Regions from separate parts of the Variovorax durovernensis genome, predicted to be linked through region 2. Evidence: riboswitches for the same ligand, from Rfam matches in the RefSeq annotation. Region 2 holds a riboswitch; the other holds the start of a gene.
What was found. Region 2 has a riboswitch for glycine ahead of gcvT (glycine cleavage system aminomethyltransferase GcvT). Riboswitches for the same ligand answer to the same signal wherever they lie in the genome.
Positions count from the first base shown of each region.

Region 1: linked by a shared signal. The riboswitch ahead of ACWV14_RS28255 (D-amino acid dehydrogenase) and the one ahead of gcvT (glycine cleavage system aminomethyltransferase GcvT) in region 2 are both predicted to bind glycine.

Region 1 is NZ_CDRNCW010000001.1:5,967,006-5,971,789, forward strand. Features, by position in the region: gene rfbA (glucose-1-phosphate thymidylyltransferase RfbA) at 1-663, opposite strand, end outside; gene rfbD (dTDP-4-dehydrorhamnose reductase) at 690-1,580, opposite strand; gene rfbB (dTDP-glucose 4,6-dehydratase) at 1,577-2,647, opposite strand; glycine riboswitch at 2,762-2,853, shown strand; glycine riboswitch at 2,865-2,981, shown strand; gene ACWV14_RS28255 (D-amino acid dehydrogenase) at 3,075-4,376, shown strand; gene ACWV14_RS28260 (FIST signal transduction protein) at 4,395-4,784, opposite strand, start outside.
Region 2 is NZ_CDRNCW010000001.1:2,706,724-2,711,507, forward strand. Features, by position in the region: gene gcvP (aminomethyl-transferring glycine dehydrogenase) at 1-337, opposite strand, end outside; gene gcvH (glycine cleavage system protein GcvH) at 386-757, opposite strand; gene gcvT (glycine cleavage system aminomethyltransferase GcvT) at 818-1,990, opposite strand; glycine riboswitch at 2,036-2,148, opposite strand; glycine riboswitch at 2,161-2,251, opposite strand; gene ACWV14_RS12910 (alkene reductase) at 2,305-3,429, opposite strand; gene ACWV14_RS12915 (PaaI family thioesterase) at 3,444-3,956, opposite strand; gene ACWV14_RS12920 (hypothetical protein) at 3,956-4,516, opposite strand; gene istB (IS21-like element helper ATPase IstB) at 4,656-4,784, opposite strand, start outside.

The DNA of each region.
Region 1 (4,784 bases), 3.3 Mb from region 2:
CATGATCTGCACATTGAGTTGGCCCAGGTCGAGGTAGGCCTGGTTCACCGCAGTGATCTCCAACTCGCCACGCGCACTCGGCTTCACCGACTTGGCAATGTCGACCACTTGGTTATCGTAGAAGTAGAGCCCGGTCACCGCATAACTGCTCTTGGGCTTGACCGGCTTCTCCTCGATGCTGCTTGCCTTGCCCTGGACATCGAATGCGACCACGCCATAGCGCTCCGGATCGTGCACGTGGTAGGCAAACACCGTGGCGCCGGCGTCCTTTGCGTCTGCTCCTTCGAGCAGATGGGCCAAGTCATGGCCGTAGAAGATGTTGTCACCCAAAACTAGAGCACTTGACGAGTTGCCAACGAATTTTTCGCCAATGATGAAGGCTTGCGCCAGCCCATCCGGACTCGGCTGCACTGCGTATTGCAGATTGATGCCCCACTGGCTGCCATCACCCAACAGTTGCTGGAAGCGCGGCGTGTCCTGCGGCGTGCTGATGATCAAAATGTCGCGCATGCCGCCGAGCATCAGCGTGCTGAGCGGGTAGTAGATCATCGGCTTGTCGTACACCGGCAATAGTTGCTTGCTCATTGCCAGCGTGGCCGGATGCAGGCGAGTGCCCGAGCCGCCGGCCAGGATGATGCCTTTGCGTTGAATTGTCGTGGTCATTCTTTTCTTTGGTGTGTATTCGCTTCTCAGAGCGTCTCGCGCAGCATGCGCGCAACGCCTTCCTGCCAAGGCGGCAGGCGCAGGCCGAAGGTGGCCTGCAGCTTGGTAGTGTCCAGGCGCGAGTTGTGCGGGCGCTTCGCCGGGGTCGGGAAGGCGCTGGTCGGCACGGCCTCGACAGCCTGCGGGCCGGCCTTGAGCTCGACGCCGGCCTGCTGCGCCATTTCGAGCACGAAGCGCGCATAGCCGTGCCATGTCGTTTCACCGCCCGCAATCGCGTGATAGAGCCCGGCCTTGGCCGGATCCTGCAGCGCGGCGCGGATGGCATGGGCCGTCACGTCGGCCAGCAGTTCGGCACCGGTGGGCGCACCGAACTGGTCGTCGATGACGGTCAGCTTTTCGCGCTCCTTGGCCAAGCGCAGCATGGTCTTGGCGAAGTTGCCGCCGCGCGCCGCGTACACCCAGCTTGTGCGGAAGATCAGGTGCTTCGGGCAGTGCTGCGCCACCAGTTGTTCGCCTTCGAGCTTGGTCTGCCCGTAGACGCTGAGCGGGCCGGTAGCGTCGTCTTCCTTCCAGGGCTTGCTGCCGCTGCCGTCGAAGACATAGTCGGTCGAGTAATGCACCATCAGCGCGCCAATCTGCCGGGCGGCTTCGGCCACCACGCCGGGCGACGTGGCGTTGAGCTTGCGTGCGAATTCGGGTTCGCTCTCGGCCTTGTCGACGGCGGTGTGTGCTGCGGCATTCACGATCACGTCGGGGCGCACCTTCAACACTGTCTCGGCCAATTGCTCTGGCCGGCTGAAGTCGGCGTGGAAATCGGTGCTGTCGAAATCGAGCGCGACCAGTTCGCCCAGCGGCGCGAGGCTGCGTTGCAGTTCCCAGCCGACCTGCCCGCCCTTGCCCAGCAGCAGCAGCTTCATGCCGCGGCCTTTGCGTCGTACTGCTTTTCCACCCACTCACGGTAGGCGCCGCTTTGCACGTTGCGCACCCACTCGCTGTTCGCGAGGTACCACTCGACGGTCTTGCGGATGCCGGTGTCGAAGGTCTCGGCGGGCTTCCAGCCGAGCTCTGCTTCGAGCTTGCGTGCGTCGATGGCGTAGCGGCGGTCGTGGCCCGGGCGGTCCGTGACGTAGGTGATCTGTTCCTTGTAGGGCTTGCCGTCGGCCTTGGGGCGCAGCTCGTCGAGCAGCGCGCACACGGTGTTGACGATCTCGATGTTCGGCTTCTCGTTCCAGCCGCCCACGTTGTAGGTCTCGCCCAGTTTGCCGGCCTCGAGCACGCGGCGGATGGCGCTGCAGTGGTCCTTCACGTAGAGCCAGTCGCGCACCTGCATGCCATCGCCGTACACAGGCAGCGGCTTGCCGGCCAGCGCGTTGACGATCATCAGCGGGATCAGCTTCTCGGGGAAGTGGAACGGGCCGTAGTTGTTGGAGCAGTTGGTGGTGAGCACCGGCAGGCCGTAGGTGTGATGCCAGGCGCGCACGAGATGGTCGCTGGCGGCCTTGCTGGCCGAGTACGGGCTGTTGGGCTCGTATTTGTTCTCTTCGGTGAAGGCCGGGTCGGTCTTCGAAAGCGAGCCGTAGACCTCGTCAGTCGATACGTGCAGGAAGCGGAAGGCTGTCTTCTGGTCGGCCGGCAGCGCGCCCCAGAAGCCACGCACCGATTCGAGCAGGCGGAAGGTGCCGAGCACGTTGGTCTGCACGAAGTCTTCGGGGCCGTGGATCGAGCGGTCCACATGCGATTCGGCGGCAAAGTTGACCACGGCGCGCGGCTTGTGCTCGGCCAGCAGGCGGTCGACCAGGGCGCTGTCGCCGATGTCGCCCTGCACGAAGATGTGCTTCGGGTTGTTCTTGAGCGACGCGAGCGTCTCGAGGTTGCCGGCGTAGGTCAGCTTGTCGAGATTCACGACCGGCTCGTCGCTGTTCGCGATCCAGTCGAGTACGAAATTGGCGCCAATGAAGCCAGCGCCGCCGGTAACCAGGATCATGAGGTCCCCTGTTGTTGTGGAACGATCGCCCTGCGGCAAATCAACAGGCGATTATCCCATTGGCACGCTGGCCTTAATTCCGCGGTTGGCACCCGCGCAAGCCCCGCCTACAATCGACCCACTGCAGGAGAGCGGGCCACCAAATGGCCCTACCGAAGGCGCAAACTCCCATAAACGCTCAGGTCGGCCCGAACAGGGGGTCTGTACTGCATCAACTGAAACGCCGTCTGGAGAGCCATCGCACCGTTCAACATGGTCGCGATGCACCGAAGGAGCAAACCCTCTGCGGGCGCAGCGGGTGAATCTCTCAGGTACCGAGGACAGGGGGAGCGGCAACTTGGACAGCGGTCGTCCGGTTGCTTGCTATTAATTCAATAGTATTCACCCTCGCCCGCCGTTCAAGCGCAGCACCTCAAAGGTACTTGAAATGCGCGTGATCGTTCTTGGCGCCGGCTTGCTCGGCGTGACCTCGGCTTACTACCTCCAGCAACTCGGCCACGAAGTGACCGTGATCGACCGGCAGGCCACCCCGGCCGCCGAAACCAGCTTCGCCAACGGCGGGCAGATTTCCGTCAGCCATGCCGAACCCTGGGCCAACCCCAGCGCGCCTCTCAAGGTGCTGCAGTGGCTGGGCAAGGAAGATGCCCCGCTGCTGTTCCGCATCCGCGCCGACATGCGCCAGTGGCTGTGGGGCCTGCAGTTCCTGCGCGAATGCACGCCGGCGCGCACCCGCCACAACATCGAGCAGATCGTGCGTCTCGGCACATACAGCCGCTCGATGTTGCAACAGTTGCGCCGCGACACCGGCATTGCCTACGACCAGCGCACCCAGGGCATCCTCCATTTCTATACGACGCAGAAGGAGTTCGACGGCGCCCTTGCGCCCGCCGAGCAGATGCGCGCCCTGGGCTGCGAGCGCCAGGTCATCTCGGCAGACGAGGCCGTGAAGATCGAGCCCGCCCTCGCCCACATCCGCCCGAAACTGGCCGGCGCGACCTACACGGCAGAAGACGAGTCGGGCGACGCCAACCGCTTCGCACGCGAGCTGTCCCGGCTCGCGGCAGAAGCCGGCGTGAAATTCCTGATGAGCCACACCGTCACCGCCCTGCGCGAGGCCGGCGGCAGCATCGATCACGTGGAGGTCACCGATGCCGAAGGCCGCTTCCAGCGCATCCGCGGCGATGCCTTCGTGATGGCGATGGGCTCGCTGAGCCCGCTGCTTGCGGCGCCGCTGGGCATCCGCCTGCCGATCTATCCGGCCAAGGGCTATTCGGTCACGCTGCCCGTCAAGGACGCGTCCAAAGCCCACCAGGTCTCGCTGACCGACGACGAATTCAAGCTCGTGTTCTCGCGCTACACCTCGGAATCCGGCGACCGCCTGCGCATCGCCGGCACGGCCGAGCTCAACGGCTACGACCGCGACCTGAACCGCGTGCGCTGCGAAGCCATCGTGCGCCGCGTCGAAGAGCTGTTCCCCGGCGCCGGCGACACCACGCAGGCGCAGTTCTGGACCGGCCTGCGCCCCGCCACGCCGAGCAACGTGCCGCTGATCGGCAGGACCAAGCTCGCGAACCTGTTCCTGAACACCGGCCACGGCACGCTCGGCTGGACGCACGCCTGCGGCTCGGGCAAGTCGATTGCGCGCATCGTGAGCGGGCTCGCACCGGAGGTGGATTTCGCGTTCACGGGAATGCCGGCGCCGCAGCCGCGCGTGCTGCAACCGGCGTGATCGGCGGCTGAAAGGCGGTCAGTCGTTGGCCGTGAACACCGTCAGCACCCCGGTATACCCATACAGGTGGTGCCGCGCGATTTCTCCGGCGGCAAAGAACCCGACCAGCGGCACGTCGCCCAGCGCGTGCCGCACGATCTGCAACTCTGCGCCCGGCGCGCCGAAATGCGGCCCGCCACGCCCGGAACAGCTCACGTATACCGCTCCCGCGATGCGCCTTGCCGGATGCGGCGCCGCCTCGGCCTCGCCCGCCGCCACGGCGCGCGCGGTGGCCAGCGTCTGCTCTTCCGGCTCCAGCTCTTCACGGATCTCGGCGCAGATACGCATCAGGTCCAACCGCGCCGCCTGCGCATTGCGGCGGCAGAAGGTCAGGCGCATGCCGGCTTCGGCCGTGTCGGCAATCGCGAT
Region 2 (4,784 bases):
ACCAGGCGGGGTTCTCGAGAATGTTGCGCAGGATGACACCCGGCGTGTGCGTGCCGTAGTAGCCCTGGCCGATGAAGTTCTTGAACACCTTGTTCTTCGACGCCATCGCCTTCAGCTCGGCCAGCGCGTCGGCTTCGGTCACGGGGGCCGGCAGCCGCATCGGTCGCGCGCGGCGGATGGCCGCGGGCACGATGCCGTCGATGAGCTCCGCCCGCGTTTCCGAGCCGATCACCGGCAGCATGCGCGCCTCGTCCGCCGCATCGATACCGATGTGGCGGGCGAGAAACTCTTCGGCGTTCTCTAGTTCTTGCAAAGAGGGAAGGGCGGGAATCGGCATGGCGGTGAGGGCTCGGGAGGAAGGGGGCTCGGAAGAAGAATCAGGCGATCAGGATTCGGCCGCGAACTTGTCGTAGCTGGCGGCGTCCAGCAGGGCGTCGAGCTGCGCGGGCTCGCTCAGCTTGACCTTGAAGAACCAGCCGGCGGCCAGCGGGTCGCTGTTGGCCAGCGACGGGTCGGCGCGCAGGGCTTCGTTGACTTCGGTGATCTCGCCCGACACGGGCATGAACACGTCGGCTGCGGCCTTGACCGACTCGACGACGCCGGCAACTTCGCCTTGCGCGAAGGTCTTGCCGACTTCGGGCAGGTCGACGAACACCACGTCGCCCAGCGCGTCCTGCGCATGCACGGTGATGCCGACGGTGGCTGCGTCGCCTTCGGCCGACACCCATTCGTGGTCCTTGGTGTACTTGATGCTCATGAGAAAACTCCTCGTGGAAAAAATGAATCGGGGTGCAGAGCCTAGCCGGGTCTGCCGCGTTCAGCCGCGGTAATAGCGGGTCGGCACGAAAGGCATGGTCGAGACTTCCATGGGCACCGGCTTGCCGCGCACGATGGCCTGCACGCGGGTGCCGGGCTCGGCGAAGGCGGTGGCCACGTAGCCCATGGCGATGCAGCGGTCGGCCGTGGGGCCGAGCAGCCCGCTGGTGACGATGCCGATGTCCTGGCCTTCGAAGGACTGCAGAAGCGTGCCGTCGCGCACCGGAATGCGCTCGAGCGCCACGAGGCCGACGCGCTTGCGCTTCAGCGTGTCGTGGTCGGTGTGGCCGGCGGTGCCAGCCGTGGCAGCGGCAAGCTGCGCGAGGATCTTCGCGGCGCCGGGGAAGCCGCCTTCGCGCGCGCCGCCCGCGCGGCGCACCTTCTGCATCGCCCAGTTGAGCGAGGCCTCGACCGGCGTGGTGGTGGTGTCGATGTCGTTGCCGTAGAGGCACAGGCCGGCCTCGAGCCGCAGCGAATTGCGCGCGCCCAGGCCGATGGGCTTGACCTCGGGCTGGGCCAGCAGCAGGCGGGCCAGTGCGTCGGCATCCTTGGCGGCCACCGAGATCTCGAAGCCGTCTTCGCCGGTGTAGCCGCTGCGCGTGATGAAGGCGGGAATGCCGCCGATCTGCACCGCGCCGCCGGTCATGAACACGAAGCGCTCGATGCCGGGCGACAGGCGCGCCAGCGTGGCCGCGGCCTGGGGGCCCTGCAGCGCGAGCAGGGCGTGGTCGGGCAAGGGCTGCACTTCGCAGCGGGCGCCGATCTTCTGCTGGATGTGGGCGATGTCGGCCACCTTGCAGGCGCCGTTGACGATCACGAAGAGCGAGCCGTGGCCTTCGTTGAAGAACATCAGGTCGTCGAGGATGCCGCCTTCGTCGTTCAGCAGCAGGCCGTAGCGCTGCTTGCCGGCGGGCAGGTCGATCACGTCGACGGGCATCAGGGTTTCGAAGGCGGCTGCGGCGTCGGGGCCGACGAGGCGCAGCTGGCCCATGTGGGAGATGTCGAACAGGCCGGCCGCGTCGCGCGTGTGCTTGTGTTCGGCCATGAGGCCGGCGGGGTACTGCACCGGCATGGAATAGCCGGCGAAGGGCACCATGCGGGCGCCGAGCTCCACGTGAAGGTCGTGCAGCGGCGTCTTGAGAAGTTCGGTAGCGGGTGCGGAGGAAGCGGCCACGGGGCACTCCAAAGGGGCAGACAAAATCCATGACGCAAGCCATGGGCCACCCCTGCTGTCCGCTTTACCTGAGAGATTCGCCCCACGATCGGGGTTTGCTCCTTCGGTGGGCCGCTGCGCCGTTTGCGGTACGGCGGCCTCTCTCCAGCAAGGAAACGCCGGTGTTTTCCGGCGCCTTGTCAGTCCTTTTGCCTGAGCGTTCGGGAAACCCCTGCGCCTTCGGCGGCCCCGGCTTGCGGGGCTCTCTCCTGACCTTCGAGAGTGTAGTTGATCGGCTAGGGCATGTTCCAAGGACTATCGGCCGGCCGCTCTGGTCAAGCGGTTGCCGTTGTGGCCTCGGAGCTTCCCAATGACGGATAGTCGGTATACCCCTTGGTGTTGCCGAAATAGAAAGTCGATGGGTCGGCCACATTCAGCCTGGCGCCGCCGGCAAAGCGAGTCACCAGATCCGGATTCGCGATGTACAGACGACCAAACGCCATCGCATCCGCAACTTTTTGCGCCAGCAATTCCTCCGCTGATTTCTGGTCGAAATTTCCGCAAAAAACCAGGCAATTCCTGAATCTTTCGCGTAGCCCCTGTCGGAATGCTGCAGTCAATGCAACGCCGCCCGCCCAGTCTGGTTCTGCGACATGCAGATACGCGATCCCCTTGGCGTTCAGGCTGTGGGCTAGCAAACAGGCCATTTGTTCGGCTTCGCTGTCGGCGATATCGTTGAATACCCCATTGGGCGATATGCGAACTCCGACCCTGCCTGCGCCGATGACAAGAGAGACCGCATCGACGATTTCTTCCAGGAAGCGGGCCCGATTTTCAAGAGAGCCGCCGTATTGGTCTGTCCGAAGGTTGGTATTCGTGGAAAGAAACTGGTTGATCAGATAGCCGTTGGCCGCATGAATTTCGACAAAGTCAAAGCCTGCCCGCTTTGCACGTTCCGCCGCTGCCGCGTACTGCGAGACGATCACGGAAATTTCATCGCCTGAAAGCTCCCTTGCTGGCTCGCAGCGCACTTCCTGGATTCGCCCGTCCTTGAAGACGCTTACCTTCGAGCGTCGTGTGGCGACGGCTGAAGGAGCGACCGGCTGCGCGCCGTCCGGCTGGTTCAGGCTGTGCGAGATGCGCCCCACGTGCCAGAGTTGCATTGCAATTCGGCCGCCCGCTTCGTGCACCGCTTTCACCACGCGGCTCCACGCACCTTCCTGCGCATCAGTGTAGATACCCGGTGTGCCGAAGTAGCCCTTGCCTTGGGCGCAGACCTGCGTGGCCTCGGTGACGATCAAACCGGCGGTTGCCCTCTGTGCGTAGTACCTGGCGGTCAGCAGTGTCGGACATTCCGTGCCGTTGGCCCGCATGCGCGTCATCGGCGCCATGAAGACGCGGTTGTTCAAAAGGGTGCCCGATATCGTGATCGGGCGCAGAAGTGGCGATGTCCGATTCATTGTGATCCCCAGCCTCAGGCTGGCTTGACGCGCCAGGGCGCCAGGACCTCGACCACGTTCGCCTCGAAGAGAAGGATGTCAGCCTGCCAGGCGAGCACCTGAACGATGGCTTTTCTTTCCGTCAATGCCGTCACGCTGGCCTGCAGCCGGGTTTCCGTAATCACGGCCGGGGCCTTGAAGTCCATGTTCATGTTGACGGTGAGCACTTGCAGTCGATCGGGTATGACCGAGTAAGTAGCGAGTCCGGCCCACTGGTCAACCAGGCCCGTGAGGTATCCGCCAAAGATGTTGCCGGTAGGCATCGCGGCATGCGAAGGTGGCGTGTAGACACCGGAGAGCCGTCCGTACTCCCAGCTCGCAGCGCATGGCGTGGCAAAAGGAAGGCCGATCGTCGCAATCGGGATCGGTGCGATATCGGTGCCGTCCACCACTTCATTCAATACCTTGCGGTATTTCGTCTTGATATCGAGGCCGGGGAATTCCGCCGGTCGCTCGCTCTCGCGTACCAACAGTTCAACATCAACCATCAGGTCGCTCCTTCCTTCGTCGTGGGTGAAACTGCAAGCGTCGAAAGCCAGTTTTCGAACGTCTCCATGCTTTCGACAATCAGTTGGGAGCAGGCGAGCACAGCCAGGTTCTGCCGCATACGGGTAATCGCCACCACGAACCGTCCAGCGTTGTGGGCTGTCAACATCTCCGCGGCTGTTCCCATGCTTGGCTCGTTGTTCGGCAGGAAGACGACGCAGACATCGCAGTTACCTGCCATCGCCGTCTGCCGGTGGAATATTTGCGTCAACTCCAGCAGCGCAGGGTCCAGGTCGGACCTGGCTACCTTGGGCGTCTGGAGCAAGGCGGTGTGCGCCTCGCGAATGCGTTCGCGGGAGGTTTGCAGGTTGTCCCACATTCGTTCGGCGGGGTCGTGCACCACGGCATTCGGAAAGTGGCGTCGGATGGCTCTTGCGATCGCCGGGCGGTACGACTGGTCCGCGAGATCGCGTCCGCCGCGCGCGCCCTGCATGACGCCTGCAAGGAAGAAAGATCGGGGATGAGGAGGCAGCATTTGCAATCCAGAAATTCTTGTGTTCATTCCCTCATCAACGGATAGGGCGCGAGAACCCGGTCGTCGGGCGCGACCTTCGAATAGACGCGTGATTGTTGAGTTCCATGGAATCCTGACCCGCGATTTCCATCGAATATTGACCCACCCTCTTTGCGAGCCAGCCGGCTCACGGTGTGGATAAGTTCTTGGCTTTCTCCTTTTTAGGTTGGACTGCTTGAACGGGTTGAGCCGAGCTGTGCTTGAAGCGGAAGCTGTCGTTTCCGGTCTCCAGAATATGGCAGTGATGCGTGAGCCG